Linked DNA regions of Synechococcus elongatus PCC 6301. The protein of the gene in region 1 binds, or shares a complex with, the protein of each later gene. Links are inferred from orthologs where the notes say so. Each region holds a gene or a part of one and is shown on either strand. Other genes may lie near its edges. The genes, in order: tsaD and tsaB.

The links.
Region 2: the proteins of tsaD (region 1) and tsaB are in contact, whole or in part, in a solved structure (PDB 4WQ4), measured with the Escherichia coli proteins. The link is inferred for Synechococcus elongatus PCC 6301 from one-to-one orthologs.

What each region holds. Positions count from the first base shown.
Region 1 is NC_006576.1:336,257-351,856, reverse strand. The notes cover bases 4,727-7,515. They hold tsaD (tRNA (adenosine(37)-N6)-threonylcarbamoyltransferase complex transferase subunit TsaD), read left to right. Parts: upstream 4,727-5,490; coding sequence 5,491-6,540; downstream 6,541-7,515. Other genes in these bases: SYC_RS01545 (metallophosphoesterase family protein), read left to right, coding at 6,609-7,515; SYC_RS01555 (photosystem I reaction center subunit III), read right to left, coding at 4,834-5,313; psaJ (photosystem I reaction center subunit IX), read right to left, coding at 4,727-4,799. Also shown: SYC_RS01585 (ABC transporter ATP-binding protein), read left to right, coding at 1-716; SYC_RS01580 (AAA-associated domain-containing protein), read left to right, coding at 1,054-1,398; crtH (carotenoid isomerase), read left to right, coding at 1,856-3,370; SYC_RS01570 (hypothetical protein), read left to right, coding at 3,375-3,614; SYC_RS01565 (hypothetical protein), read left to right, coding at 3,604-4,281; more of psaJ, read right to left, coding at 4,674-4,726; more of SYC_RS01545, read left to right, coding at 7,516-7,886; SYC_RS13480 (hypothetical protein), read right to left, coding at 7,993-8,274; SYC_RS01535 (cyclic nucleotide-binding domain-containing protein), read left to right, coding at 8,519-8,908; SYC_RS01530 (aminotransferase class V-fold PLP-dependent enzyme), read right to left, coding at 8,905-10,068; SYC_RS01525 (glutathione S-transferase family protein), read left to right, coding at 10,132-10,686; SYC_RS01520 (chloride channel protein), read left to right, coding at 10,738-12,585; SYC_RS01515 (DUF2358 domain-containing protein), read left to right, coding at 12,585-12,998; SYC_RS01510 (TRC40/GET3/ArsA family transport-energizing ATPase), read left to right, coding at 13,046-14,224; SYC_RS01505 (M48 family metallopeptidase), read left to right, coding at 14,297-15,124; tpiA (triose-phosphate isomerase), read right to left, coding at 15,276-15,600.
Region 2 is NC_006576.1:102,373-118,142, reverse strand. What follows is about bases 7,749-10,707. They hold tsaB (tRNA (adenosine(37)-N6)-threonylcarbamoyltransferase complex dimerization subunit type 1 TsaB), read right to left. Parts: upstream 9,559-10,707; coding sequence 8,938-9,558; downstream 7,749-8,937. Other genes in these bases: SYC_RS00485 (di-heme oxidoredictase family protein), read right to left, coding at 10,055-10,707; SYC_RS00490 (Ycf34 family protein), read right to left, coding at 9,667-9,924; SYC_RS00500 (YdcF family protein), read right to left, coding at 8,308-8,874; SYC_RS00505 (lysophospholipid acyltransferase family protein), read left to right, coding at 7,749-8,328. In the rest of the region: lpxD (UDP-3-O-(3-hydroxymyristoyl)glucosamine N-acyltransferase), read right to left, coding at 1-738; SYC_RS00540 (phosphate ABC transporter ATP-binding protein), read left to right, coding at 803-1,603; SYC_RS00535 (hypothetical protein), read left to right, coding at 1,646-2,107; DNA repair protein RadA, read right to left, coding at 2,104-3,540; response regulator transcription factor RpaB, read left to right, coding at 3,745-4,479; phosphate acyltransferase PlsX, read left to right, coding at 4,630-5,670; SYC_RS00515 (beta-ketoacyl-ACP synthase III), read left to right, coding at 5,740-6,747; fabD (ACP S-malonyltransferase), read left to right, coding at 6,801-7,682; more of SYC_RS00505, read left to right, coding at 7,651-7,748; more of SYC_RS00485, read right to left, coding at 10,708-10,948; SYC_RS14115 (di-heme oxidoredictase family protein), read right to left, coding at 10,932-11,414; SYC_RS00480 (iron-regulated protein A), read right to left, coding at 11,418-12,488; SYC_RS00475 (iron uptake porin), read left to right, coding at 12,716-14,350; SYC_RS00470 (hypothetical protein), read left to right, coding at 14,521-15,060; SYC_RS00465 (hypothetical protein), read right to left, coding at 15,082-15,770. UniProt on the Escherichia coli protein: Required for the formation of a threonylcarbamoyl group on adenosine at position 37 (t(6)A37) in tRNAs that read codons beginning with adenine.

The DNA.
Region 1 (15,600 bases):
GCACCACGATTCTGTTTGTCTCCCACGACGCCAACGCTGTGCGGATGCTTTGTGATGAAGCAGTTCTGCTGGAGGGCGGCCGGATTCTAGAGCGAGGCAATCCCAATTGGGTGCTGAATCACTACAACCAACTGTTGGGGCTGGAGGATCGGGACAACTATCGACCGCTGGCGCAGGAAACCCAACAGGCCGGTCTCTGCTATGTCGAGCAGGCCGCTCATCCCAATCGCCATGGCAATGGCCGCGCCACGATTTCGAAAGCTTGGCTCAGCGGCTCAGGTCTGCAGGCTGATAAGGTGCTCCAAGGCGGTGACCTGACCCTCACTTTCCAATTGCAAATTCATCAGGATTTACCTGATGCCCTGATTGGTCTATCGATTCGCAATCTATACGGGGTTGTGATCTATGGAACCAACAATCTACAGCTCGAGAAACGACCGAAGGCTTTGGCTGCTGGTAGTTCTCCGGAGTTGAGTTTTCGCTGGCGAAACCAACTTAATGCGGGGGTTTACACTATCAGCATTGCAATCACCAGTGAAGATTGCGAGGTTTACGACTGGATTGATGAGGCGCTGGTGTTTGAGGTGGTTAATGATCGCTTCTGTGAAGGGGTGATTGACCTGGGGGCTGACCTGCACTGGATTAGCGAGTTTTCTTCTCCGGCCGCGATCGCAACATCTCGCGATTCTCTGGGCTCAACATCACCCTCGAGTTAAGCCATCATGAGAGAGTGGTTGTGTTAGCCAATAGCGACAGGAGAACCATTCCAATAGGGCTTTATTGATCCTGATCAGTTCCAAGAATCATTGCTACCGTCATTCAGAGCAAGTGACTTGCAGAGTCATGCAAGGAAGCTGGGAATTGGATGTGGATTAAGTCGTGCTTTCAGAGAAACTCCCACAATAAAAACTCAACGTATTCCAAGGATCTGACAGCGATTGAAGGTCAAACATAACTGACGCGCAAACTTCAGCCTGTCGCATAATTCCTAAACTTGCGAAGCGTTTGCAACTGGAAGTCGATGATTGATTGCCACTCATTGATGCGGCCGTGATGTTGCAGTTTGCCGAGCTTGAGCAGGGTCAAGTGCAATTGACGGCGATCGGCAAAGACTTTGCTGCAACAACGATCCTGCCCATTAAGAAGCGATTTCGGCAACAGGTGCTGCAGCACAGTTCTGGGATCAGCAGCATCGTGCAAACCCTGCGCGAGCGTCGCAGCTACTCGCTGCAAACCGGCTTCTTCCTGAACTTGTGGGAAAATCAGTCTCCTCGACTAGGGGCCAAACAGCAGTTCACTACTGCGGTGGACTGGGGGTGCTACGTAGAACTGTTCGAGTATGACTCGCGGGAAGAGCGGCTCTTGCTGACAGATGGGCGTGGCTGCCTTGAGGGCTGATCGGCCGAAGCGGTGGATGCTGATTCTGATTTTTAGTGACGGACTGAACCCCAACCGAAGCCAAGGCTTCTCGTCCCACGGTGGTTAGGACGGTAGACCTAATCTGTAGCTTTTGCCAAACGCAACAGTTTTTCAATAATTGATAATCCCTCTTGGCGATCGCTCGACCATCCCAGCGAGTAACTACGCAGCGATCGCGTTATTCGTCAAGGATTCTAGGTAACTTATCAGAAGGTGATCGCAACCTGGTCAGCGCTTGATCAATTTATTTATTGAGAATCTATTGCATTAAATAGCAGTTCGCCCTACAGTAGTGGGCGACGTGTTCTCTTCTCCTCTTGGGCACACAGCCAAGCAGGATCGGCATTTGGGGCGGCGGTGGGTCGCCCTTTTTTTCTGCGTTGGGGCCGAGGCTGAGCGGGCTACACTCAGAAATCGAACCTGTTTGACACCTGCTATGACTGCTGCGATCGCTGCACCCGCCTACGACGCCATCGTGATTGGCTCGGGCATTGGCGGACTCGTGACGGCAACCCAGCTCGCAGCCAAAGGCGCAAAGGTTTTGGTGCTCGAGCGCTATCTGATTCCGGGCGGAAGTGCGGGCTGGTTCGAGCGGGAAGGCTATCGCTTCGATTTCGGCGCATCGATAATCTTTGGCTTTGGCGATCCCGGCACGACTAATTTGCTGACTCCCCCCTTGGCCGATGTTGGGCAAGCGCTGGAAACTATCCCCGATCCGGTGCAGATTCATTACCACTTGCCGAACCAGCTCGATCTCAAGGTGCATCGGGACTACGAAGCTTTCCTACAAGAACTGATCGCCCAGTTCCCCCAGGAAGCGGAGGGAATTCGTCGTTTTTACGACGAGTGTTGGCAGGTGTTCAACTGCCTTAATGCGATGCCACTACTGTCGCTCGAGGAACCGAAGTATCTGTTCAATGTCTTCCTGCAACACCCTTTGGCCTGCTTGGGCCTGGTCAAATATCTGCCCCAGAATGTTGGTGATATTGCACGGCGCTACATTCGCAATCCCGATCTGCTGAAGTTCATCGACATGGAGTGCTACTGCTGGTCGGTGGTGCCTGCCACGATGACACCGATGATCAATGCTGGTATGGTCTTTAGCGATCGCCACTACGGCGGAATTAACTATCCCAAGGGCGGTGTTGGCCGCATTGCTGAAAAGCTGGTGGCCGGTCTGGAAGCTAAGGGCAGCAGCATCCGCTATAAAGCCCGAGTCACCCGCATTCTTACCGAAAAGGGTCGAGCGATCGGCGTGGAATTGGCGGATGGTGAAAAACTCTACGCGAAGCGAATTATCTCCAACGCCACCCGCTGGAATACCTTTGGCGAACTGCTACCGCCACAACAAGAACCCGCTCAGGAACAGCGCTGGCAACAACGCTATCGCCAGTCGCCCAGTTTCCTCAGTCTTCATCTCGGAGTCAAAGCCGATTTGCTGCCAGCTGGCACAGAATGCCACCACATCCTGCTGGAAAATTGGGATGAATTGGAAGTGGAACAAGGCACAATCTTTGTCTCGATTCCGACCCTGCTCGATCCCTCTTTAGCTCCGCCCGATCGCCACATTATTCACACCTTCACGCCCAGCTGGTTGGGTGAATGGGATAACCTCAGCCCCAGTGAATACCGCGATCGCAAGGCAGCAGCGGCCGCAAAACTGATTCAGCGATTGGAGGCGATCTTCCCGGGATTAAGCAGCGCGATCGACTATCAAGAAGTCGGTACGCCCCGCACCCATCGCCGCTTTTTGGGTCGGCAAAACGGCACCTATGGGCCAATTCCGCGTCGTAAATTGGCAGGCTTGCTGGGGATGCCCTTCAATCGCACCGCAATTCCTGGTTTGTACTGCGTCGGCGACAGCACTTTCCCCGGTCAGGGACTAAACGCAGTGGCTTTCTCAGGTTACGCCTGTGGCCACCGGGTCGCCGCTGACTTGGGTTTGGTCTAAGGCAATGGATTTAGACAGCGATGCGCTAGGACGCTACATCAGTGCAACTGAGGGAGTCGGCAAACCTTGGTTGTTGTTGCAGTTGCGTCTGAAAAAGCTGCAAGACGATCGCGATTGCATGGAACCCGCCGCTTATGAAGCTGCGATCGCGGAATTGCACCAAGAGCTGATGGGTCTGGGTGAATGGTGGGTGGGCCGTGAGGCTGAAGTCTTTGGTGGAGAGCGATCGCACAATGACGACTGAATTTTTGCCAGAGCAACGGGTTTATCGCATTTCGCCCTTGATTCGCGGCACGTTATTGCTGCTCTACCTAGCGCTCACCAGTCCCCTCGCGAGCTTAGCGGAAGTGACGGAAGCACCTGTTTCCCCTCGCTGGCTGCAAGTGGGTTTAGCGATCGGCTTTGTCCTGGTCTACGCCGCCCTCAGTGAACAGGTCGAAGTTAGCTCTGCAGGGATTCAAGTCCGCTATCCCACCTGGTGCCGTTGGTTCCTACGGCGGCAGTGGCAGTTGCCTTGGGAAGCGATCGCTCGCATCCAACCGCGATCGACTGGACAGGGTGGATTGGTTTACTACCTGATTGATCAGCAAGGCCAAGGCTACTTATTGCCAATGCGCATTGCTGGGTTTGCGGAACTCACCCGCCTGCTGCAAGCGCGAACAACGATTGATATGCGCGATGTGCGCCCCCTCTCCCAACCTTGGATGTACATTATTCTGCTAGTCCTGACGCTGCTGCTCTTGCTGGTCGATGTCTGGGTGGTTTGGGTGGCGCTGCCCGATTGGTCAGGGGCGATCGCGACCCGAAGACTGCAATCAACAGGCGATCGGTCAGGGAGTTTCAGGAATCAAATTTTTTTTGAAATCCTCGGGAACTTTGGGGGATCGCCACCGTCCTTAACGGTCAGATAGGCTCTAAGCCGAACAGCGAGGAAGTGGAAGAGGGAAGCATTGCTTCCCTCATTTATTTTGAGCAGGCGTCACCAGTCGCTCGAAATGCGGGCACTCACTGCCGCTGTTCCGAACTGGTGCGATCGCCTTCCATCTCACCAGCGGCGATCGAGATCTAAGGGCGATCGTAGATTGATCTCATGGATTGTGCTGCTGGCTACGTTTCCTTAGCAGCCATTGTTTCAGTTGAGACAGTCCCAGAGGATGCCCATCTTCACGAACCGTCCTAACTTGATTAGAGACTGCCATAAGTTCTTTGTGCATGCCCCTTGAACAACAAGTCCATAAACGAAAACCGGGCTCAGTCATAGACTCAACCCGGTTCTAAGTGTCACTTGATTTCTGACGCTTTCCTAGAGGGGATGGAAGAGCAAATCAGGGAAGAAGCGATTGAATTCAATCAGGATGCCAGCAGTAATCGCAAACCAAATCGTTGCGAGAATTGGGGCAGAAGATAGATAACGTTTGAGACCATCCATGGCTAGCATTCAGCTCCGTAAAACGACAGAAATCTTAGCGGGGCGAGACGGTGATTTCGTCTGCTTTCGCAAGTAGCTTACCGCTGCTGAACTCTTGGAACGCTGCCAAGGGCCAAGCAAAACCAGTCAAGGAAAACTTGACGGCCAAGGGCACATCGATCACGATTTCTTTGCCTGCAGCATCTTTGTCAGACTTGATGGCTTGCAGGTAGGAACGACCCACCCAGCCAATCCAGCCGGCGATGTAGAGGAACAGCAAGCTGGGGATGATGAAATCACCCGCGTGATCGAGGCGGCCATCCACGATCAGGTGGGGCAGACCATCCGCGCCGCAAAGGGCTTGGGAGTAGTTTTCGAAGCGGGCTTTCGCCTGGGGAGTTGCAGCGGCTTCAGCCCGTTGGATGAAACGGGGGGACTCGCTACAGGGCGTTAGGCCGGCAACATCAGCCGAAGCCTGGGGAGCAAAGCCCAGCCACAGACAGGCGGCGAGCACGACAGCAAACAGTCGACGCATGAACTGGCTTCCTTCGAGAAGTGACGACAGAACAGTCGCATTGGGAGCCGCGATCGATAAGAGCGATCGAACTCCGACCAGCAGTACAAAAACTCGAAGACGAGCGCCAAGCACTCGTTTCCGAATAGAATCAATCCCGAAGCTTCGGGAAAGCTTTATCAGGAACCGTATCAGTTGATGACAACCGTTTTAGCAGTTGAAACAAGTTGTGATGAAACAGCGGTGGCGATCGTAAAGGATCGTCACATTCTCAGCAGCATTGTCAGTTCGCAGATTGATCTGCACCGTCGCTACGGCGGAGTTGTGCCGGAAATGGCGGCGCGGCAGCATCTAGAAACCGTCAATCCCGCGATCGCGCTCGCCCTCTCTGAGGCAGGCCTTGATTGGTCGGCGATCGATGGGATTGCAGCGACGGTTGCACCCGGTTTAGTCGGCGCTCTACTAGTTGGCACTATGGCTGCTAAGACACTGGCGCTGCTGCACAACAAACCGTTTTTGGGCGTTCATCACCTCGAAGGTCATATTTTCGCGGCCTATTTACAGGAGCCCTCCTTGGAGCCGCCGTTCCTGTCGCTGCTGGTTTCGGGCGGGCACACCAGCCTGATTCGAGTCGATGGCTGTGGCCAATACCGAACCCTTGGGCAAACCCGCGATGATGCGGCCGGTGAAGCCTTTGATAAAGTCGCCCGACTGATGGGCTTGGGCTATCCCGGTGGGCCCGTGATCGATCGCCTCGCAGCCAATGGCAATCCCAAAGCGTTTCCGCTGCCAGAAGGCCAAATTTCCCTGCCGGGTGGGGGGTATCACCCCTACGACTGCAGCTTTAGTGGTCTCAAAACAGCAATGTTGCGGCTTTGCGATCGCCTGCGGGCAGAATCTGAAGACCTTCCGATCGCGGATCTGGCAGCCAGCTTCCAAGCGACAGTGGCTCGCAGCCTGACCAAACGAGCGATCGCAGCAGCCTTGGATGAGGGGTTAACCACGATCGCCGTGGGGGGCGGGGTTGCAGCTAATCGCGGTCTGCGCGAACAACTGGGCAAAGCGGCAGCTGAGCATGGCATCACAACGCTCTTTCCGCCGCTTTCGCTCTGTACCGACAACGCTGCCATGATTGCCTGTGCGGCAGCGGCTCACCTCGCAGTGGGCGATCGCTCGGATCTAAGCCTGACCGTGCGATCGCGCTTGCCCCTAGAAGCTGTGGCTGAGCTCTATCAGCGGTCCGCCTAGGTGCCCTAGGCCCTCAGCAATGCAAGAGCGATCGCCGTTAAACTGCTGGCTGGAAGTCTGGCGATGATATGGCGCGTTTTCTGCATCTAGCGGATGTTCATTTAGGCTTCGATCGCTACAACAATCCCAAGCGCACCACCGACTTCTTTCACGCTCTCGAAGATGCGCTCGTTCGCTATGCGATTGACCCTAAGGTCGATTTTGTGGTGATTGCCGGCGATTTGTTCGAACACAAAGTGGTGCAGCCGGCCATTCTCAGTCAGGCGTTGCTGGTGCTAGACCTGCTGAAGAAAGCTGAGATCCCCGCGATCGCGATCGAGGGAAACCATGATCATCGGCCCTACGGTAGCCGTAGTAGTTGGCTCCGCTACCTCGCCGAATGGTATGGCCTGATTTTGCTGGAGCCAGAAGCGAGTGTTGCCGAAGGCGATAACCGCTATCAACCCTGGGATCCCGAAACCCACACTGGCAGCTACATCGACCTCGACTGCGGCGTGCGGATCCTGGGCTCCTGTTGGTATGGCTCCGCCGCTCCGCAGATGATTCGTCTTTTGGCTGCGGATATTCGCGCTTTACCGCCTGGCCCTGAACATACCGTGATGCTGTTTCATCACGGCGTGGAAGGCCAGATCGCCCGCTATAGCGGCGCCTTGCGCTACGAGGATTTGTTGCCCCTGCGTGAAGCGGGCGTGAACTACCTCGCGCTTGGCCATATTCATAAGTATTACGAGCTAGAAAACTGGGTCTTTAATCCCGGTTCGGTGGAAGCGAACAGTATTGCCGAAGGCCAGGATCAAGCGCCTCGGGGCGTGCTGTCGGTGGAATTGAAGTCAGGCCAGAAGCAACCGCAAGTCACTTTGCAACGGGACTATCTGCAGCGGCCTATAGTCCGTTTGCGTCTTGAAACGCGCGTAGATTGGTCACCCGCAGACTTGGAAGCCGCCGCGATCGCAACGGTTGAGCAGGCGATTGCCACCGGAACTACGCAAGAAGCAATCGTTGAGCTGCGAATCAGTGGCTCTGTGGCCTTCCCGCGCTCAGAGTTCGATACGCGATCGCTGCAAGCGCAGCTTCACCAACAAAGTCGGGCGCTGATTTTTAACCTGCGCTACGACGTCAGCGGTCGGGAATTTGCCTCACCCGTGCTGTTGAGTGAACAGGTCACCCCTGAGGCAATCGAGGCTAGCGTCTTTGCCGATCAATTGGCGGAGCATCAGGCCTACCGCGATCGCTGCGACCAGCTCACGCCTGTCCTGCAAGACCTCAAAGACCGCTCGCTCCGAGGCGAAGAAGCCGCAGACCTCTACCGATTCTTGGAAACCGCGATTGCCGCCAGCTTGACTTGAGATCTCTGGTGGCAGTAGCGATCGCAGCAAGTCTGACTAGCCGACGTTGATCGCTGCCCAGAAATATCCTGATCAATCTGAGATCACACCCGCAGAATCAGTCGAGTCAGTCGTCGGCTTGCAGATCAGCCAGCGGCTGCACATTACGCAACTGCTGCTGAACGTCATCGATCGCATCGCTGAGCTGAGCAATCTTGTCCTCGAGGCCGCGCCGAGTGCTATCGATTGGACCTTCTGGATCACGATCGTCGTCACCGTCCCGTTCTGCACCCGCATTCAGCGCTGCAGCGGAGCGTTGGCTGAGGGCTACTCCCAAGACGCCGCCGAGAATGCCGCCAAAGACAGCACCCAAAAGGAAGCCGCCTGCGAAACGATTGGGTTGGCTCATGGTGGGTTGCGGGTGAGGGACAGTTCACTGTTCATTCTGAAGGGCAGTTGCCGGCGCCTGCAAGAACGCTGATCACATCGCGATCGCTTGGCAAACGGTGTCGTTGATCACAGCGACTTGGAATGCGTTAGGTTAACCCTTAGGTTAAGAACCGTTTAAGAGCTTTTCTGCGAACACCATTTTTGGCGATGCTGATAAGTCTCTCTAGCTCTTTCCACTGCTAACCCGGGGAGGGGGAATGCCCATGTTTGCACCTGCATCGACCGTCAAAGCACTCCAACGTGACGCGGAAGATCTTTTGATTCCAGCAGGGAGTGTCATCTTTTCGGAGGGAGAGGCTGCCGCAGAAATGTATGGCATTCTTGCCGGTGAGGTAGAGCTCAAGGTGGGCGATCGCACCGTTGAAGTCCTGCAAGCAGGTGATGTTTTTGGGGAAGGTGCTCTCGTCCAAGCCCAGAAGTTTCGCGCCACCACTGCGATCGCGCGTCAAGACTGCCGACTGGCTCGTCTCGACCGCCGGCGCTTCCTGTTTGCCATCCAAGAAACACCGACCTTTGCGCTGGATGTGATCCGGAGCTTCTCGCGGCGGCTGCGGGCGCTGAAGAATGCAAAGCTAACTACAGCGAGTCACTAGATCTGGGCGATCGCGGCAACTAGCGACTCCAACTCAGTTTCCAAAGTCAGGTAGTGACAGCAGGCCCGGAGACAATCTGGGCCGACCAAACTGCGAATTTGCAGTCCTTGGCCTTCCAGGTGGCTAACGATTTTGAACGGGGACTGAGAGCTATCGATTTGAAACGAAATCAGCCCAGCTTGTGGCAGTGTGGTTGCGAGGCAGCGCACCTTTGGTAATGCCTGTAACGACTGCCAGAGCCACTGGGCCAGTTGGCGGCTGCGATTGTAGCGATCCTCAATCGTCCCGTAATCAGCTTGTTGGGCGATCGCAGCACTCAGACCCGCATAGAGCGGATAAGCCGAGGTCGCAATTTCGTAGCGACGACCATCACTTTTAGAGCGAATCGGTCGGCCCTGGGTATTCTTTTCGACCCCTCGCCAGCCCAACCAAGTCGGCAGAGAAGTGGCGCGGGACTCCGGTCGACTGTAGAGACCACCCACTCCTTCGGGGCCACAGAGCCACTTATGGCCGGTGAAGGCGTAGAAATCGACTCCAGTAGCGGGCAGATCTAGCGGCAACAGCCCTACCGATTGCGCTCCGTCGACCAAAAGCAGGCAGTCCTGACGGTGCGCTTGTTCGGCGATCGCGGCGAGGGGCAGAACTGTGCCGTAATTCCAGAGGACGTGACTGATCGCAGCGAGTCGCGTTCGGGAGTTGAGTTGCGCTGCAAACGCTTCAGTTAAATCCTGACCGGCGACAACAGCAGCCTGCAACGGCCAAATATCCAGCTCTACGCCAAAGCGTTGGGCGATCGCCTGTGCGGTAGCGATGACGCTGGGATGCTCGCAGTCGGTGATCAAAAGGCGATCGCCGGCCTGCCAATCCACCCCCCAGAGCGCAATGTTGCAGCCGACCGAGACATTTTCAGTCAGGGTGATGTTCTCGGACTGGGTCTGAAGCAGCGCTGCCAGATCCGTTCGCAGGCGATCGCTAATCTGCTCGACTCGCTGACCAGTTGCCAGGGAAAAAGGTCCAAGCTGCTGACTATCGGCGAAAGCAGTTTGAATCGCTGTCAACGCTGCCGTTGAGAGCGGCCCCTGTCCGCCGTAGTTGAAATAGGCCTTGTTTTGGAGCGCTGGGAATTGCTGGCGGTGGGTGAGTAAGCGATCGCGGGTCATCAGTTAGCAGGATGCAGGTTTCTTCACCGTAGAGTGGAAACGACCCTCTCGTGAACGCGACCCATGCTGAAGCTGTACGGCAGCGCTCGCACCCGCGCTTCTCTTGTTGCCTGGTACCTCGAAGAACTCGGTCAGCCCTACGAATCTGTTGCCGTCGATATGGCAGCAGGTGAGCATCGGCAACCGACCTTTTTGTCACTCAATCCCTTTGGCAAAGTGCCAGCTCTGGTCGACGACGCATTCACCCTTTGGGAATCTGGTGCGATTTTGCTCTACCTCGCTGAAAAATTTGGCGAGCTGCAGACCCCGCAAGACCGCGCGATCGCAGCGCAGTGGGTGTTGTTTGCCAATGCGACGCTGGGCCCTGGCCTGTTTGTAGAAGCCAACCGCGCCAAAGAAGCGCCGCGGTTGCTGGGGAGCCTCAATACCCTGCTCAGTCAGCGTGAGTATCTGGTGAGCGATCGCCTCAGTGTTTCAGATGTCGCCGTGGGTTCCTATCTGGCCTACGTGCCGATGTTCTTCCCGGACTTCGACCTCAGTCCCTACCCCGCTGTGCAGGACTACATTCGCCGTCTGACGCAGCGGCCGGCCTACCAACAGTCGATTGGTCGGCGCTAGGAACAGCTCCCATTGCGCTAGACCCGAAGAAGATCCCGGATTGGCTAGGCCATGACGACCCCTCCTCCTGTTGCTGAGATTCCCAATCCGCCTGTCGGGCTGCACTGGAGCAATCCTCTGGTGCGGCTGTTTAGCCCTGAGTCCTACCTACTGCTGCTCGCGGCTGGCGTTGGGCTGAGCACAGGTGCTGCGATCGTAGGCTTCCACTTGCTCTACGAGTCCTTGCATCAAGGGGTGTTTAGCTGGCTCACCAGTACGCTCTCAGCTTGGGGTGGCCATCAAACCCTGGCGCTCATTCCCCTACTGGGCGGTCTGGTGATGGGCGGTCTGATCCTGATTTGGCCGCGTTTTGGGCCAAGTATGACGGGGTTGATTGGCCTAGCGCGTGGGACTGGTGGTGATGAACCGCTGCGGACACCGCAGAAACTTTTTGCCGCATCACTCTCGCTGGCCAGTGGCGCTTCTCTGGGGCCGGAAGGACCGAGTGTGGAGAGTGGCGGCAACTTAGGGCTGGCGATCGCCCGTTGGGCCAAAATGTCGCGCGAGCGGCAGCTGTTGCTGATTGGCGCTGGGGCTGCGGCTGGGATTGCAGCTGGTTTTAATGCCCCGATCGCAGGGGTTTTCTTTGCCTTCGAAGTCGTGCTGGGCACCAGTTTTGCTGGGGCAGCCGTCAGTGCCGTCTTGATTGCGGCCGTCCTGTCGGCGCTGGTTGCGCAAGTGGGGCTAGGAGCACAACCGGCTTTTTCCCTGCCAGACTACGTCGTGCGATCGCCCTTAGAACTGCCGCTCTATCTGGGGCTGGGCGTGCTCGCTAGCTTGGTATCCAGTAGCTACATGGCACTGGTGCAGGTGCTGCAGCAAGCCTTTCGCGGCGAAACCGCGATCGGTGCAGTCTTGGGACGAATTCCGCGATCGCTGCGGCCTGCGTTGGCTGGCTTGATTGTCGGGCTCGTTGCGCTCCAGTTCCCTCAAGTACTGGGCGTCGGCTACGAAACAATTGAGGGGCTACTCAGTGGCATGAGCCTGACGCCCCTAACGTTGGTGCTCTTGCTGATCGGTAAGCTCGGCCTCACGGCGCTCTGTCTAGCCAGTGGCTTTGTGGGCGGGGGCTTTGCTCCCGCGATGTTCCTCGGTGCCGTTTTGGGTAGCTTCTACGGCTGGGTGTTAACGGCTTTTTTCCCAACCTCCTGGATTCCGATCGCGACGCCACCGGCCTACGCCATGGTCGGCATGGCTGCTGTACTGGCGGGAAGTGTCCGTGCTCCATTGACGGCGATTTTGCTGCTGTTTGAATTGACACGGGACTATCGGATTGTGCTGCCACTGATGGCGGCGGCAGGCCTGAGTGCTTGGCTGGCCGATCGCCTGCGACCCAAAGCGACCCATTCTGATCTGCCCGGGTTACCCCAAAAGCGAGAGCCAGATTTACCGCTTCGGTTGCCTGTGGAAGTGGCGCTGCGTCCGGTGGATTGCTGGCTCCCCAGTGACTTAACGGCTGATCAAGCCCTAGCCCAGCTGATCGAGGCTGCCAGTTATCACGCCCTCGTGCACGATCGCCACGATCGCGTCTTAGGTTTAGTGACGTTACCCGACCTACAACGCAGCCTCTCAGCAACTCCGACAGAACCACTCCTAGCGATCGCCAGCCGAGAGTTGATTTGGGTGCATTGCGGCGAAAGTCTCGCGGAGGCGATCGCGCGGATGGATGTGCGCGGCCTGCAGCAATTACCGGTGCTTGCGGGGGGAACGGATGAGTCAGCTGTGGCCATGACTGCGGTTCAAGGCTGGGTCGATCGCGACAGCATTCAGCAAGCCCTCAATCTGGCGGAAGCGCAGGATCAACTCCTGGCCCATCAAGCCCGTCAACTGACTGCCCCTGTCTTCACGGAGAAAGCCTGATGGCGATCGCGCTGGATGACCTACTGGAAACGCTGCGGCAAGACTATGCCCGCTTTCCCAAGGATCAAAGCTTCGAGGTTTACGACCCCGACGCGTTTTTTCAAGATCCCCTGACGCGCTTTCAGGGTCGCGATCGCTACCAGAAAATGATTGCCTTCATCGATCGCTGGTTTCTGGATCCTGAGCTGACCCTGCATGACATCCATGCGACTGAGACGGGCATCGAAAGCCGCTGGACGCTGACTTGGACCAGTCCTTGGCCTTGGCGACCGCGATCGCAGATCAGTGGCCGCACCCTGTTTGAACTCACGGCAGAGGGCACCATTAGCAGCCACCGCGATTACTGGGATTGCTCGCCCTGGGCGGTTTTACGCCAACAGATACCGCGACGGCGCACTAAAAATCACCGATAGAATAAGTTGACGAATCTTTAAGCGATTCTCATCAGGGCAAGGACTCCATGCGTGTAATTTTGATGACCGGTAAGGGCGGCGTCGGCAAGACCTCTGTGGCCGCTGCCACCGGCTTGCGCTGTGCGGAACTCGGCTATAAGACCTTAGTTCTGAGTACGGATCCGGCCCACTCTCTCGCCGATAGTTTCGATATGGAACTCGGCCATGAACCCCGTGAGGTCAAACCCAACCTGTGGGGTGCGGAATTGGATGCTCTGATGGAGCTTGAGGGCAACTGGGGCGCGGTCAAACGCTACATCACGGATGTGCTGCAAGCCCGGGGTCTAGAAGGAATCGAGGCAGAAGAGCTGGCGATTTTGCCCGGCATGGATGAAATCTTTAGCCTCGTGCGGATGAAGCGCCACTACGACGAAGGCGAGTATGAGGTCCTGATCATCGACTCGGCTCCAACCGGCACTGCGCTGCGGCTACTTAGTCTGCCGGAAGTTGCGGGCTGGTACATGCGCAAGCTTTACAAGCCCTTCCAAGCGGTTTCGGAAGTGTTGCGGCCGCTGGTTCAGCCGCTGTTTCGCCCGGTAGCCGGCTTCAACCTGCCGACCAAAGAGGTGATGGATGCGCCTTATGAGTTCTACGAACAGCTGGTCGAGCTTGAGAAAGTCCTGACGGATCCGGGGACTACCTCGGTGCGTTTGGTCACCAACCCCGAAAAGATGGTGATCAAAGAATCATTGCGGGCCCACGCTTATCTCAGCCTCTACAACGTCGGTACTGATTTGGTGATTGCCAATCGGATCATTCCTGACAGCGTTACGGATCCCTTCTTCCAGCGCTGGAAAGATAACCAAAAGCAATATCGCGACGAAATTCACGCTGATTTTCACCCTCTGCCAATCAAGGAAGTGCCGCTCTACTCGGAAGAGATGTGTGGACTGGAAGCCCTAGAACGGCTGAAGGAGACCCTTTACGCCAACGAAGATCCAACGCAGGTTTACTACAAAGAAACTACTCTCCGAGTTGTCCAAAATGGCAGCGATTACAACCTCGAGGTCTATTTGCCGGGGATTCCCAAGAGCCAGATTGACCCTAGTAAAAACGGTGATGAGCTGAACATTCGCATCGGCAACCATCGCCGCAATCTTGTTTTGCCCCAGGCTTTGGCTGCACTCAGCCCCATGGGTGCCAGCATGGAGGATGATTACCTCAAGATTCGCTTTGCAGCCAGTTAAGAAAGCGGCTTGCGATGGAACGACGGTTATCGAGAGAGCGTCTCTAGTGTTCTGAGGGGCTCTAGGAAATCTATGTCTTTGCGTCGTCCGATAATTGCTGCGATCGCGGCCTTAGCTTTAACAGCAGGGCCTGCTCAGGCTCAATTTGACCCGCGTCTGCTCAACCTGCTGCGCGGCGGAATCCAGCTGTTTCAGGGCCTGAACTTTAGCAACCTCAACCCCAATCAAGAGGTGCAGCTGGGGCGGCAAATGAACCAGCAGATGCTGAGCCAACGCTTTCGACCTAATCGCGATCGCATTTTGGCGGCCTACGTCAACGATGTAGGTCAACGACTTGCCGCCGAAAGCGATCGCCCTGATCTGCCTTGGCAATTCCAGGTGGTGGATAGCCGCGAAATCAATGCCTTTGCAACGATGGGTGGCTACGTCTACATCACCACGGGGATGCTCGGTTTCCTCAGCAATGAAGCGGAATTGGCCGGCGTTCTCGCCCATGAAATCGGCCATATTGAAGGGCGGCACTTGCCCCAGCGCTTGGGCCAGAGTTACTTACAGCAAGCTGGATTGTCTGCTCTGGGTGTCGATAGCGATCGCTTCACTCAAGTTGCCGTTGACTTAGCCCTAAACCGCCCGAACAGTCGCAGCGCTGAGTTTGACGCGGATGCTCGAGGGCTGCGAATTATGGAGCGGGCTGGCTATGCTCCTGCAGGCTTGATTTCAGTGATGCACAAGCTGGCCGGCCTTGGCAATAACGGCATAACCTTCCTCAGCACCCACCCCGATTCTCGGGAGCGGGCGCGTGCCTTGACTGCGCAACTGAATGGCGATCGCAACCGCATGAATCAAGGTTTTGGCTTGGATGATTGGACCTATCGCCAGCAGGTGCTTGCTCGTCTTTAGTTGTCAGGGTCCTTGATTGGCACTGACTGTCAGAAGTTCAGCTGATGAAGCTGCGATCGCTTCCTCCAATGAGTGTGGGCTGTGATCTGAGATCAAAGCCTGATTACACCCAGCAGCAACATCCTTATGAATCTGCTGGGTGCAAGAGCTGTTAGCTCTGGTAATTGACGATGCGGGCGAAACTCTCAGCTTCGAGGCTAGCACCGCCGACCAAGGCTCCATCAATTTCTGGCTGCGCCATGATCTCGTCGATGTTCTCAGGTTTGACCGAACCACCGTACTGGATCGGCACATCAGTATCCTTGAGCTGACTGCGAATCAGGCCAATGACGCGATTAGCTTCCTCGGCTGCACAGGTATCACCAGTCCCGATCGCCCAGATCGGTTCGTAGGCAATCACCAAGTTGGTTTGATCGGCACCGACCAACCCACGCTCCAACTGACGACTGATCACGGCTTCAGTCTCACCAGCATCG
Region 2 (15,770 bases), 240 kb from region 1 along the record:
AATATGGACAAGGTTATCGAGCTTGGTTTGAGCACCAATCCGAGTTTCGCCAACTGCAGGGCGATCGATCGCACTGTTGCACCCGACTTCAACGCCATCTTCCAGCACAACGATGCCGGACTGCTCCATCTTGAACCAGCCGCTGGCGGTGGGCACAAAGCCAAAGCCTTCTGCTCCGATGACTGCACCGCTGTGGATCACGCAGTCTTGCCCGATTTGGCTGCGCTCATGAATCGTGCTGTTGGCATGGATCTGGCAGCGATCGCCGAGGCTGACGCCGGGATAGAGGACAACATTGGCATGCAGGATGACGTCATTGCCGATCACGCAGTTCGCGCCAATCACCACATGGGCACCGACACTGACGCGATCGCCCAACTGGGCGCTGGGATCAATAACGGCGCTGGGATGAATGCCCGCTACCGGCCGAAAGGGTTGATAAAAGACTGCGATCGCAGCAGCAAACGCCAAGCGTGGCTGAGCTGTCGTCATCCAAGGGAGATTGCGAGCCTCAGCACGGGCCTGTAAGGCTGGATCCGGTGGCAAGATCAAAGCACTGGCCGCTGTTTGCTCAATCCAGTCCTGTAGGCCGCTCTCCTGATCGAGAAAGCTCACCTGTCCTGATTGCGCCTCGTTGATGGCCGCGACTCCGTGTAGTTCTGGATCGCCTGCGATCGCCTTGGCGGTACAGGGGCCAGTTTTGGCCTCCAGGTGTTGCAGAAACTCACTCCAGCGCATGCCTCATTCCCCAGGTGAACCGCACAGGATCTTAGCGGACTGACTCTCCCCTACACTAAGCACCATGGAGTTTTTACCGCCGCCGCCCCGTTTCACTGACCCCGCACTCCGCCTGCAGGGGTTGACGGTTGAGCATGGCGATCACTGTCTGTTGCATCAGATCAGCTGCGAATTTCCTCAGCAGACCATCACTGCGATCGTCGGCCCTTCTGGCTGTGGTAAAACCCTGCTGCTGCGCTGTCTGAACCGACTGAGTGACCTCCAGCCAGAGCTGCGGGTAAGCGGTCAAATTTGGCTACGCGATCGCAATCTGCGCGATCGCCAAGTCAATGTTGAAAGTTTGCGCTGTCAACTGGCCCTGATTCGTGGGCCTGCGACCCCGATCGCCGGTAGTCTCTATGACAACATCGTCCTACCTGCTCGTTTACAGGGCTATCGCGGCAATCTGGAAGCGCTGGTGCGGGAGGTGTTGACCATTGTTGAACTGCCAGAAAATTTAGACCTCCAGCAAGCGGCCCGCCATTGTTCACCAGAGACCCAACTCCGCCTCTGTCTGGCCAGGGCGACCGCCATGGAACCTGACATTCTGCTCCTCGATGAGCCCTGTCTGCCACTGGATTCAGCAGCGACCCTTGCCTTTGAAGAACTGCTGCTGCGGCTCTGCGATCGCCACACTATCCTTCTGATCACCAACAATTTGGCCCAAGCCGGACGCTGCGCCACCTACACAGCCCTGCTCCATCCTGTCCTGATCGACGAACAGAAACTGCCCGTGACCAAGCTAATTGAGTTTGCACCGACCAGCCAAATCTTTCGCCAGCCCCAGCATCCGATCACCGATGACTTTGTCTGTGGTCGACGCTAAAGCGTCGCAATAATAGAAAAGCTGCTTGCGAAGGAAATCACTATGAAAATCTGGCGATCGCTCAGTCTCTTGCTCGTACTGATTGGCGGTCTGATTTTCGGCGCGGGCCCAGCGTTGGCTATCACTCAGCTCAATGTCACCACCGTTGACTATCAACAGTGCCCGGCTGAACTCAATTCAGGAGCTGTCACCAGTGGCGGTAGTAGTCGCCCAGCCACCTGCTACTTGGTGGTGGGCACGCTCAACAACCCCAGCAACAAAACCGTCTACGACGTCGATATCTACGGTCGGGTCTACGACGCGAACGGCGACTCAGTGATGCAAAATCGCACGCGCTTAGGTGAGGTTGAGGAAGTGCCGCCGGGCGATCATCCTTTCGAAATTCGGATCAGCGTTCCGGCCAGCCAACCAGAACCACTGCAACTTAAGCAATTCAAAGCATCGGGCTTCAGCGCCACGGTCCGGACCCAACTGCTAGAAGAACCGGCTGAATCTCGTTTCTAAGAACGATCGCTGCTCGGGGGGGCTTCTTGCAGCGCTAGACCGATCGCATCAACCAAGCGGCTGACCGGCACCAGTTCCAGATCCGACTCGCAGCGCTCCTGTCCCTTGGGTAAGAGCGCTCGTTGAAAGCCGAGCTTGGCAGCCTCCTTGAGGCGCAGTTCAACCTGACTGACAGGGCGCATTTGTCCCCCTAAGCCGATTTCACCAATCAGTACCGTATCGGGCCGCAGGCAGCGATCGCGGAAACTGGCGACAAGAGCGATCGCAATTCCCAAATCCGCAGCGGGTTCAGCCACATTCAGCCCGCCAGCCGAGGCGACGTAGGCATCGAATTTTGACAGCGGCAAACCCAAGCGTTTTTCTAAGACCGCCAAAATTTGCAGCAAGCGGTTGTACTCAATTCCCGTACCAGCACGGCGCGGTGAACTATAGCTACTGGGACTAACGAGGGCTTGCAGCTCGACTAGCAGCGGCCTGGTGCCCTCGCAGGCGACGATCGTAGCTGTACCACTAGTTGCTTGATCACGACTGCCCAGGAACAGCGCTGAGGGATTACCGACCTCTTCCAGACCGCGATCGACCATCTCAAAGATGCCCAGTTCCTGAGACGCTCCAAAGCGGTTCTTGACCGATCGCGGCAGTCGGTGACTGGCAAAGCGATCACCCTCGAAGTAAAGCACCGTATCGACGAGGTGTTCCAACACCTTAGGCCCCGCGATGGCGCCGTCTTTGGTGACATGACCGACGATCAGCAAGGTGATTGTCAGTTGCTTCGCCACGCGCATCAGGGCCGCCGTGCATTCCCGCACTTGGGCGACGGAGCCCGGCGCAGACCCGAGGGCTGGGCTGTAGAGCGCTTGGATACTGTCGATGATGGCAACAGGGGGACGCAGAGTCTCCAGTTCCGCCACGATCGCATCCAGGTCGATTTCCGGCAGTAAATAGAACTGCTGATCCGCCTGATTGGGCGATCGGTGGGCTGCAATCCGCTGCCAGCGCAGCTTGACCTGCTGACCCGATTCCTCGGCACAGACGTAGAGAATTGGCTGCTGTTGGGAGAGAGCCGTGGCGGTCTGCAGCAGCAGTGTTGATTTACCAATGCCCGGATCACCACCAATCAACACCAAAGAACCCGGCACTAACCCCCCACCGAGAACCCGATCGAACTCGCCAGAACCTGAGGCAATCCGCTGCTGACTGACATCCGCGATCGCACTGAGGGGCTGGGCAGCAACCGCTTGGGGTGGGGCTTCAGCTAAGCGATCGCGGCGTTGTCGGGAAGGTAAGACGGTCGCGATCGCCGTCTTAGCCGTTGGCGCGATTGCTTCCTCCACGAGGCTATTCCAGCTTTCGCAGGCGGGACAGCGGCCGACGTAACGCGGTGCACGATGGCCGCAGTTTTGACATACATATTCGCTTCGCGATCGCGCCATTCGTTACAAACCTTTAAATAATTTTGACAATTTTTTGTGTTGTAACGGATTGCTTAAAGTCAATGACGGTAACCTTTCTGACGATGACGAAACGATAAGAAATACGATTATCCTGTTATTGATTTGCAGGTTCACTGTCATTTTGCTGCGCCATTCGCTTTTGGCGAATCTGAGTCAACCGACGACCTTTGAGAGAGGCCAATCTTGGAAAATCGCAAGGAAAAAATCCTCGTTGTCGACGATGAAGCGAGCATCCGGCGGATTCTTGAAACTCGGTTGGCGATGATTGGTTACGAAGTTGTCACCGCAGCCGACGGCGAAGAAGCCCTCATCACCTTCCGCAATGCTACGCCGGATCTCGTGGTGCTCGATGTGATGATGCCCAAGCTCGATGGCTATGGCGTTTGCCAAGAGCTGCGCAAAGAGTCGGACGTTCCGATCATCATGCTGACAGCCTTGGGCGATGTGGCCGATCGCATTACGGGGCTTGAGTTGGGAGCTGATGACTACGTCGTCAAACCCTTCTCGCCTAAGGAACTAAAAGCGCGAGTCCGCTCGGTGCTGCGTCGGGTCGAAAAAAGCGGTGCTAATGGCATCCCCAGTTCGGGCGTCATCCAGATCAACAGCATCCGCATCGACACCAATAAGCGCCAAGTCTACAAAGGCGATGAGCGCATCCGTCTGACGGGCATGGAGTTCAGTTTGTTGGAACTGCTGGTCAGCCGCTCCGGTGAACCTTTTAGCCGCGCCGAAATCCTGCAAGAGGTCTGGGGCTATACCCCCGAGCGCCACGTCGATACCCGCGTAGTCGATGTCCACATCTCGCGGCTGCGCGCCAAATTGGAAGACGATCCGGGCAACCCTGAGCTCATTCTGACGGCCCGAGGAACCGGCTACCTCTTCCAACGCATCGTTGAACCGGGCGAAGAAGGGCGTTAGAGCAGCCAGCGCCGGCAGCGATCGTCGCGCTCATAGTCAGGGGATGGGGCGCTGCTTCGTCGAGTGCAGCCATCGATCCCCGTTATTCTTGTGATTCAGGCGCAGACAAAGGGTCTGATAAAATCCGGTGAGATTCAGGGACGTAAGCCGATGACGCGTGCGCGGATCGCGGTGGACGCAATGGGCGGCGATTTCGCCCCCGAGGAAATTGTGAAAGGGGCTTTGCGCGCCCAAGAAGAACTCCAGGCCGATGTGATTTTAGTGGGCGATCCCGATCGTCTGCGGGCGATTTGCCAAGATCATGCGCCCCATCTACAGGTGCGGATTGAGGCTGCTGAAGAAGCGATCGCGATGGAAGACGCGGCGGTGTCGGTGCGCAGCCGTCCCCGTGCTTCGATCAACGTCGCCATGGATCTGGTCAAGGCGGGCGAAGCGGATGCCGTGATTTCTGCAGGGCATTCTGGCGCTGTCATGGCCTCTGCGCTGCTGCGGTTGGGGCGGATTCGTGGAATTGATCGCCCCGCGATCGGTGCCTTGCTACCAACGGTAATCCCAGGCAAACCCGTGCTGGTCTTGGATGTCGGCGCTAACGTCGATTGCAAGCCCCGCTTTCTCGAGCAGTTTGCAGTCATGGGCTCAATCTACAGCCGCGATGTCTTGGGGCAAGCGAACCCGCGGGTCGGCTTGGTCAACATCGGCGAAGAAGATTCCAAGGGCAACGAGCTTGCCCTCGCTAGCCACCAGCTGCTGCGCAACAACCCGCGCATTTGCTTTGTCGGCAATGCCGAGGGGCGCGATGTGCTCTCAGGCCAGTTTGATGTGGTGGTCTGCGATGGTTTTGTCGGCAACGTCTTGTTGAAATTTGCCGAAGCGGTTGGCAGCGTTTTCCTCGAAATTATTCGCGACGAACTGCCACGTGGCATGCGGGGCAAAGTGGGATCGACTCTGCTGCGCCGCAACCTGCGCCGAATTAAACAGCGGCTTGACCATGCTGAGCATGGGGGGGCGCTGCTTTTGGGTGTGAACGGCATTTGCATCATTAGCCATGGCAGCTCCAAGGCACCCTCGATTTACAGCGCCATTCGCTTGGCCGTCGAAGCTGCTGAAAACCGCGTCATTGACCATCTCCACCAGATTCAAGAGCCGCCTTCTCCAGCAGCTGACCTGGTGACTGAGCCAGTGGTGAGCTAGGCGATCGCTGTTCGATCGTCCCCTCTCTTGTGATTTACTGAAGACTCCGGCATGTGACGGAGTGTTAATTTGACTCGACCTGGCGTTGGCGTTGCAATCACTGGCAGTGGGTCCGCTGTTCCTTCTACAACCCTCAGTAATGACCAACTCTCCCAGTTGGTTGAAACCTCGGATGAATGGATCCGAAGCCGGACTGGGATTGGTCAGCGCCGAGTCGCACAGCCTCAAATTGAAAGTCTCTCTTCCTTGGCGGCGGCGGCAGGTCAGTCAGCTCTCGAAGCTGCAGGGCTAGAAGCGACATCGGTTGATTTGATTTTGCTGGCGACGTCAACCCCCGACGATCTGTTCGGCAGTGCCTGCCAAGTGCAAGCCGCCTTGGGCGCGACCCAAGCCGTAGCCTTTGACCTGACCGCTGCTTGTTCCGGCTTCTTGTTTGCCCTCGTAACCGGCGCTCAGTTTATCCGCAGTGGAGCCTACCGCACCGTTTTGGTGATTGGGGCGGATGTGCTGTCGCGCTGGACAGACTGGAGCGATCGCCGCACCTGTGTGCTGTTTGGGGATGGCGCCGGGGCCGTTGTTCTGCAGGCCAGCGAGATTGATCAACTGCTCGGCTTTGAAATGCGCAGTGATGGCAGCCTCAACGGCTGTTTGACCCTGGCTTATCAAGCTGATAACCAGTCGCTGCTCTCGGATATTGAGATTGCTCAGGGCACTTATCAGCCGGTAGCAATGAATGGCCAAGAGGTCTATCGTTTTGCGGTGAAGCGGGTTCCCGAGATCCTCGAGAAGACGCTGTTCCACGCCGGGATCGATCGCCAAGAAGTCGATTGGTTACTGCTACACCAGGCCAACCAACGCATTCTCGATGCAGTCGCCGATCGCCTTGATATTTCCCGTGATCGCGTACTTAGCAACTTGGTGAACTACGGCAATACCTCCTCCGCCACGATCCCCTTGGTTTTGGATGAGGCCGTCAAAGCTGGGAAGATTCAATCGGGCGACTTAATCGCTGCTTCAGGGTTTGGAGCAGGGTTGAGCTGGGGCGCAGCGCTGTTCCGTTGGGGCACGGTGGTTTAGCCACGGATTGCCAGCAAATAGACGTTGAGACAGAGAGGAGTTGAGCGATCGCTATGGCTAAAACGGTGTGGGTGTTTCCGGGGCAAGGATCTCAGGCAACGGGAATGGGCGTTGACCTGCAGGATTGGCCAGAAGCTCAACAGCGTTTGGCCGAAGCTGAGGCGCTTCTCGGATGGTCGGTGCTGGAGCGCTGCCAAGCCGATTTAGAAACGCTGTCGCAGACGATTAACACGCAGCCCTGTCTCTACGTGCTGGAGGCGATTCTGAGTGATCGCTTGAAGCAACAGGGTGAGCAGCCTGATGCTGTCGCTGGCCACAGCCTTGGCGAATATTCAGCCCTCTACACCGCAGGTGTCTTTAACTTCGCGACGGGGCTGCAACTGGTTCAGAAACGGGCAGAACTGATGCAGGCCGCTTCCGGTGGCAAGATGGCCGCTCTAATTGGCTTTGATGCTGAGGCACTAGCGGCAGCGATCGCCAACACCGAAGGCGTAGTGCTCGCCAATGACAATAGCGCCGCCCAAGTTGTGATTTCTGGAACTCCAGCAGCGGTCGACGCGATCTTGGCAGCCGTCAAGAGTAAACGGGCTGTCCCCCTGACAGTCTCCGGGGCATTCCACTCGCCGTTTATGGCTGAGGCGGCAACGACGTTTGCGGCCACCCTGGCAGCAGTGGATTTTCAGGATGCGCAGGTCCCTGTGCTTTCAAATGTCAGCGCGACTCCTAGCACCGATGCTGCTGTGCTCAAGCAAAACCTGTTGCAACAGATGACAGGCTCGGTGCGCTGGCGCGAAACCTGTCTGGCAATCGAAGCCCTGGGCGTTGAAGAACTGGTTGAAGTTGGTCCCGGTAAGGTCCTGACGGGCTTGATGAAACGGACTTGTCCTGCAATCGGATTGCGCAATGTTGGAACAGCAGCAGACCTCACGGTCTAATCTTCTGGCTCGCCGCGATCGCGAACCCTTCAACTCGCTGCTGCTCTACCACCTGTTCAAGTGGTCGGTGGTCAGCCCCATGCTGCACCTCTACTTCCGGGGACGGATTTACGGGGCGGGTAATGTCCCGCGATCGGGGCCGCTGATTGTGGTCAGTAACCATGCCAGCGATTTCGACCCGCCGATTGTCTCCAACTGTGTGCGGCGACCCGTCGCTTTCATGGCAAAAGAGGAGCTGTTTCGCGTTCCTGTCTTAGCGCAGGCGATCCGTCTCTACGGTGCCTATCCAGTCCGGCGGGGCAGCAGCGATCGCAAGGCCCTACAAGCGGCGATCGCGGCAGTGGAATCCGGCTGGGCAACCGGTGTCTTTCTGGAAGGGACACGCACTCGCGATGCTCGCATTCACCAGCCCAAGCTGGGGGCAGCGCTGGTAGCGCTCAAAACGGGGGCACCGCTCTTGCCGGTCAGTCTCTGGGGAACCGAGCGCATTCTCCAACGAGGCTCCTTTTTACCGCGCCCCGTGCCGCTGACGATTCGCATTGGCGAGCCGATCGCACCGCCCCAATCAGGCGATCGCGCGGAACTGGAGCGGGTTACCTTGAGCTGTGCCGCCGCGATTAACCATTTACACAGTCTGGGTCGCTAGCACTTGCGGCCAAGCCTTGCTGAGCCAGAGTTCTGCTTCGGGGCCAAGTAGCACCCAAATAATCGCCCGTCCCCCATCGCGGATGGCTTTGCGCCAAGACTCGGAAGCCCTGTCGAAGGGGACAGGAACTGGCTCAAACGTGATGCCCCGGCTAGCAAAGACAATATTGGCGATCACTAAAGCGCGGCGCATGTGATAGTCCGAGGTCACGAGGTAGACGTGCTGGATGCCCTGCTGCTGAAAGCGATCGGCCAAGCTGGTGAAGTTGCTGAGGGTGTCGGTGGCCTGGTAGTCCAAATGTAGGCGTGACCGAGGGACGCCTGCTTGACCAAACACCCATTCGGCATATTCAGGATTGGAGCCCGAGGACACCCAAATCGGTAGATCGGGGTGAGTTTGGGCCAGCTCAGCTGCAAATTGCTCCCGCTGCGGATCGCCACCCAAAACAAAGATCGCCTGGGGCGATCGCTGGGCGACAGCAACTCGGTTGAGTCCCCAGACCACACCTAGGCTGAGCAAAAGGGTGATCGGTATCAGACGATGCATGAGCTTGTCAGACGCAAAGCAGAAACGGCTGTACCTTAGCACTGCTACACAGTCTTCGACAGCCTAGCCTGCCGTGATGGTTACTGGATGCTGGCCGTAGTAGGGCAAAGCAGAAGACCAATCAGGGCGATCGCCCCGTTGCCACTGGCGTTCTGCGATCGCGAGGAGATCCGTCACCGTGGTTGCGATCGCGGCATCTGCTCGGCAATCTTCCTGTCCCCAACTGGCCAATCGCTCAGTCCAGGCCACTGGTTCGTAGACCTGCTCTGCTTCTAGGGCAACGGGAATGCCATCCTGACAGCCATACAGTGCGCCAATCAACTGACCCCGCTGGGCATCCATCGACACGGCAATCGCTTGGTTCTGCCCTGTTTGTCGCCATTGGGCGGCAGCCAACCCCGCCAAGGTTGAGAGGCCAAAGAGAGGGATTTCTAATTGTTGAGCCAAGGTGCGGGCTGTGACAACGCCAATTCGCGTTCCCGTAAAGCCGCCCGGCCCATAGGCAACAGCTAGAAAGTCTAAATCTGTCCAACGATGCGGAGCAATAAAGTCTTGTAGGTGCTGCAGTAGGACCGCTGCTGTATCGCGACCAACCTCCCAAGTCTGCCCCAGCGGAAGCTCAGCTCCTTGACTGAGCGCTAGCCCCAAGGTGGGGGTGGAAGTATGAATCGCCAGACCCAGCACTGTTTTCCCCTGCGATCGCTGTCTTTTCCTTTCCGATCATCGCAGGACAGTCGCGATCGCTGCTAGCCAGAGTGCGGCCTTGAGCTTCAGTGTTTGTTCAACGGTGGCTCAGGTGGGAATCAATTCCCCCGGACGCAGCCGCGCCCAACGCCCGCGATCGGCAACGAAACTCTCGCAACTCACCACATCCCACTCCATCTCAATGTGGTCGTGGGAGTCATCCGCCATCCGAATGTTGACGTTGATCGTGGGTGACTTGGGCTCGAAATCTGGCTGATCGGTGAGGTGCTGCTGTTGGTGTTGGGTCTCAACCTCATGGTAGGTCCGACACCGATCGACCAACGCACAGTGAATGCAAATACACATCGCCTAAGTCCTCAGGCAACTTGCCCCTACCTTAGCCCAGCCTTTTCAACTCTGGAGAAACCACTACAACAAGATTTTTAAGTAATGGGAGTTGAATATGGCCGCTGCCGGACTGGGGTCGATCGCCTGCTCAGAGTTGCTTGAGAAATCGTTCTAGGCGTTTGCGATCGCGGGCAGAGGCTGTCCGGAACCATTCGCGCGCTAACTCAGCTTCACCGCCGTGCCAGAGAATCGCTTCCGCGATCGTGCGGGCTCGGCCGTCATGCAGATACGTTGCTCCGGGCAAGACGGTTTGGCTCAGTCCCAGTCCCCAGAGCGGTGCTGTTCGCCATTCCTGTCCGTTAGCTAAAAACTCAGGTCGCTGATCAGCGAGACCCGGGCCTAAATCGTGCAGCAGGAGGTCGGTATAGGGGGCAAAGGTCTGTTCTGAGAGTGCCGCGATCGCAGATCGGCCTGTCTTCAGTTTCGGGAGATGACAAGCGGCACAGCCAGCGTCTTGGAACAAGGCAAACCCTTGTCGAAATTGGCGATCGTCAATGCGCAACGGTGCCGGGACGGCGAGGGTTTGCGTATAGAAGGTCGTGGCTGTCAGGGTTTGAGCATCGATATCCTGATGGCCATTAGCATCGGGAAATAGCGGATTGCTGACACCCATATCGTGGGCATAGGCAGCTGCATTTTGCTGCTGGAGCGTGGGCTGACCCGCTTTCCAGCCAAAGCGCCCGATCGCCTGTTTTTGTTGCGCAATGTCCCAAACCTGATTGAGACGACCAGAAATGCCATCGTGATTGCGATCCTCTGGATCTGCGATCGCGGCTAAAACCTCCTCTGGCACGGCTTCAAGGAGACCCCGGCCAAATACTGGCGGGGGCAACCGAAGCGAGACTTGAATGCTTGGATCGAGGGCTTTGCCTGTGCCGTCCAGCAGCTGAATCTGGGGCCGCCGCAGCGAGTAGGAGCGACCGTCTGCGTAGCGACCAAACACTTCCTCCCACGTCAGCTGAAAACTACCGAGCGGCGGCACTCCTGGAATGCTGTGATCCTGCAGTTGGCTCCCTAGCCCTGGAACGGGAATGGCGCCCTCCGGGCTGTTCTGGTGTCCCTCGGTCTGGCGGCAAACTGAGACGGGCTAGAAGTTGTCCGGCTTGCGGCTGCCCCCGACCATCGCGAATGTGACACCCCAGACAAGACTGATTGTTGAAATGGGGGCCAAGTCCGGCGTTGAAGGTTGCTGGGGCTGGAATAAAGACATCCGCAAAGCGACGATCGCCCTGTCGATGTTCAGCAGCCTGCTGAGGATTCAGCCCTGGCGCGGGTTGCGAGTAGGCTCGGGCACTACGGTTATGGATTGTCGTTGCACCGCCTGCTGCAACTGATTCTGGCGCCATCCACCACCAGCCCAGAACGAGGCTCAGAATTAACCCGAGTCCAGCCCAGCTCAGTCGAGAGCGTTTGATCCAGCGTCGTTGGGGAATCCCTGGGAGAGTCATCAGCTACTGAACCAGCGGGAGAACTTGACGCTCTAGGGTGTCGCTGACTGCTGCGATCGCAGTTTGAGCCGTGAGGACAGCCACTTTGCCTCTTGGGCTGGCAAGGTTGGTTTCAATCGGTTCAGGAATAGCCCAAAGGGCTTGGCGGGCAGTTGCAAATTGCTGATCGAGTTGCTGAGCGATCACTGGATGTTGTTGCTGTAAACGCTGTTGCAGACTTCCTGCCGCGACCCCATCAGACCGCTGACCGCGATAGACATTCCAAGCGCCAGTCCAGTTGTTGCGCAGGTCAGACAGAGTATTGCGGCTAACAAAACTTTCAAAGCGATCGGGTTCTTGAGTCTCGAGTGGCCCGCCGATCTTTTCGCTGGCGACCTCTGAGAGGCTATCAACCAGGCCTTGAACAATCTCGGTTCCCGCAGCATTCAGGGTGGGATAGGCCGAATCTGTCGAGCCAGCGCTGAGCAAAACTGAGCGATAGGCAGGCTGATCACTCGCTTGTTGCCAACGGGTGACCAACCCCTGTGCTTGCTTGGTAAGGTCCGTCGCCAAGATCACAAGATGCTGGCGATCGCTCAGCGTCGGTTCCGTTGCGGCAAACAACAACTCCTCGATCGCGTGGAAGCCCTTACGGCTATCTTCCCGTTGCTCCACTGGCTGAGCTGCGGCAGTTTTCAAGCCTTGGCGATCGATAGGCCAGGTGTCCATTGCCCCATCAAACCCTTCGCTATCCGCTGGCCCAAAAGCAAAACATTCAGTCTGCTCCCAGCGATCGCGGGCGACCCGCCAGGCTTGTCGAGCCGCCTCCAAATTGGCAGCAGTCGGTGCCTGCTGATAGGTTTGGAGGGCTTGTTCCAGCTGAGTTGCGCCAGCAGCAACGCTGACATAGCTAGGAACGACAACCTGATCGACAAATCCTTGAATGGTCTGATTGGTAATCAATGCCTGGGTTTGACCACAGGCAGAGAAGAGCGTTGCAACTCCGGCGCAGCCCAGGCCGATCGCAGTCCTACGCAGCGGGAGCACAAACCAAGTGTTTAAACCTTGCCTGACCTGAGAGCCTGTCACGATCACCAGCCACTACGACCGAACAACCTCTCACTAAAGCGATCACTCGCGGGCAAGGAAGTGTGGCATCACACTCCACGTAGGCTCCACTACTTCCCTGGTGAATCGGTGTCTCGCAAGCTTGGCCATAGCAACGTCAGAAACAGAGCTAGGCCATGAGTTACGGAAGAAAAGTAGTCAATTGACACTCTTAAAAATGAGAATAATAATTATTTTTAGAAAGAGGAGTGAGTATGCACGTACCTGCAGCCCTTTGGATGGGAACAGGACTTTGGTTGGGGCTAGCACCAGCCACGATCGCCTTTGACGCCAGCACAATCCGACAGGTGAATGCGATCGCCAATGAAGATTTACCCGCAGCCCAAGTCACTTCAATCACCCAACTGAGTGACGTTCGCCCGACTGATTGGGCCTATCAAGCACTGCAGTCCTTGGTTGAACGCTACGGCTGCATCGTTGGTTATCCCGATCGCACCTATCGCGGGAGCCGCGCTCTGACTCGCTATGAATTTGCAGCGGGTTTGAACGCCTGTCTCGACAAAGTGATTGAATTTGCCGCCTCCAAAGAAGACCTCGACACCCTCAAAAAGCTGACAGAAGAGTTTCAGTCTGAGCTAGCAACCCTGCGCGGCCGCGTCGATGGACTCGAAGCACGGGTCACGGAACTCGAAGCCACTCAGTTTTCAACCACGACCAAACTGCAAGGCGACGTACTGTTCAGCCTCGATCGCGCCTTTGGTCCCAGTGGCTTGGATACCGGCACCTCTTTCTCACAGCGGGTTGGTCTAGATTTCAACACCAGCTTCACTGGTAAAGACCTGCTCAAAACCCGCCTCGAAACCAACAGCATTACCTCACCTGGCCTGCGTGATCTGAATGGGTTTGCTGCGGGCGCAGGCATCCCGAGTCCCGGGGCAGCCTTGGCCTACGACAATGCGGCAACAGGAGCAGACCCCAACTTCACGCTCAACACCCTGATTTATCAGTTTCCGGTTGGCTCTGTGAACTTCACGGTTGGCACCTCCAACGTGCAAGTCGATGATGTGTTCTCCACCAACGGCTCCTTCTACGCCCCCGAATTGTCTTACTTCTTCAACAATCCAGTGCCGGGTATCTACAACGATGCCGACACCTCAAACTCTGCTGGGGCTGGCTTCAATTGGCAAATCAATCCCAACTTCAATCTTGGGTTGGCCTACATCAACCAACAGGGGCCGACTTCTGGCCAGAACTTAGAGGCCGATCCAACGGCTGGGGTCTTTGGAGCCGACTCACAAACCACGGCGCAACTGGCCTTCAAAAATGATGATGGTACCTTCATCGGGGCCTTGGCCTATGCCTATCGCAAAGGACCAGCCTTTGATCCTGTCAATCCTGATGGCGTCGGCTTACCGGCTCAGTTTGGCGGGGTCTCCTATGGCACAGTGCGATCGCTGATTGGACCCTCCAATTCACCAACGGATCTGATCAGTAGCAACAACATCGGTTTGAGCCTAGGGTGGGCAGTCAGTGAGAACTTTACGATCAGTGGTTCCTATGGCATCAGCTTTCTCAGTGGTTCAGCAGGGAGCTCGACGGTTCAGTCATGGAATATCGGCTTGACCTTCCCGAACCTATTTGCGGATGGCAATGAATTGGGCTTGGCAATCGGTCAAATTCCCTACGTCACCAGTGATAGCCGAGGTGCAGCTTTTGCCGATAGTGGGCCATTTGCCTTTGAGGTCTATTACAAGCTGCAACTGACTGACAATATCGCCATCACGCCTGCCCTCTATGCTGTCACGAATGCAGGGGGCGGACTCACCCTTGGGAACCTTGCGAATGGCGACTATTGGGTGCCAGTACTCAAGACCGAGTTCTTGTTCTAGTTCATTGAGCTGATCTGCAGCCGTCCAGAAGATCGCCTTTTGCTAGTCTGGACGGTGCGACTTCAGCTATTGTTGTGGCGATCGCTGACTGCAAGACTCAGACAGTTTCGTGAAGACATTACTATTACCTATTGTTAAATGGGATAGGAACGGCTGATTAGGTTGTCAAGGTGAACAGAGTTGCGATTTTTGGCAATGCTGGCGGCGGAAAATCAGCGCTTAGTCGGCGTTTGGCGGCAATCACTGGCTTACCTCTCCACACCTTGGACAAGATTAAGTATCAGCCAGGGGGTGTTGAACTTCCCTTAGCGGCCTACCAACAGGTGCATCAGGAAATTTTAGAGACAGATTGCTGGATTATTGATGGTTTTGGATCACTAGATACACTCTGGCCTCGTCTCGACCAAGCTGATACACTCGTGTACATTGACCTACCACTCTGGCGACATTTTTGGTGGGTAACAAAGCGTTGGATAGGGGGCTACTTTCAAGCGCCAAAAGGCTGGCCTGAGGACAGTCCTTTATTTAAAAGCTCAATGAGTAGCTACCGCGTTCTTTGGCTTTGCCACCAGCGATTAACACCTCAATATCGAGAGTATATTGAGACAGCTCGAACAAACCGCAAAGTCTACCATTTGCGATCGCCTCAACAAATCAACCAATTTTTGAGGGAAATTGCACAAGAATTTAGTGATGACAATAAAATTTGATCGCTCGATTATAGTTCAGCGCTAGTCCTTAAATAGCTGAATATATATCCGTTCCAGTCGTGCTACTAATGGATGCTTCAAAAATCGCGACAAGACAGATCCTGGATTCTTCCATTTGAAAACAAAGATTGAATTACGAACATCGCGACCTGCTTGACGGAAGCATTGGAGATCGCGATCGGCTTGAGAGGTGCCATCATGATAGACCGCGATCGCAGATTGAGGACGACCTAGCAACCCCAATCTATCGGCTAAATCGATTGTGGCAGGGCAACTCATTCGGTAGATTTGTACATCCACATGATCACAATTCCGCGCTAGAAACTCCGAAAATTGATTCGGTTGAAAAGAGCACCAAAGCTGCTTCTTGCCAATCATTTGGCGCAGCTGACTGAAGCTCACAATGGGATCAGCAAAAAAGTGATCATCCACTTGCAACGCAGCATAGCCATTGAGAGAGCTAGCATGTTTGAGTCGCTGGAGAGTGGGACGCTGAACCCAGGCGACTGACTTCATATTCTGTAGAGAGGCACGCCAAGCAACCCAACGTAGCAGCAGTGGGGGCAGGCTATCCGCATGGACGAGCAGCGTATCGGCTCCTTCGATGCGCATTTCTTTCAGTTCTGCATCGAGCCGTCCCGTGGCAGTAAAGAGAATGACCGCATACTGATCGATCCACCAGCCATCAGCAGCGATTGCAGGTCTAGCGA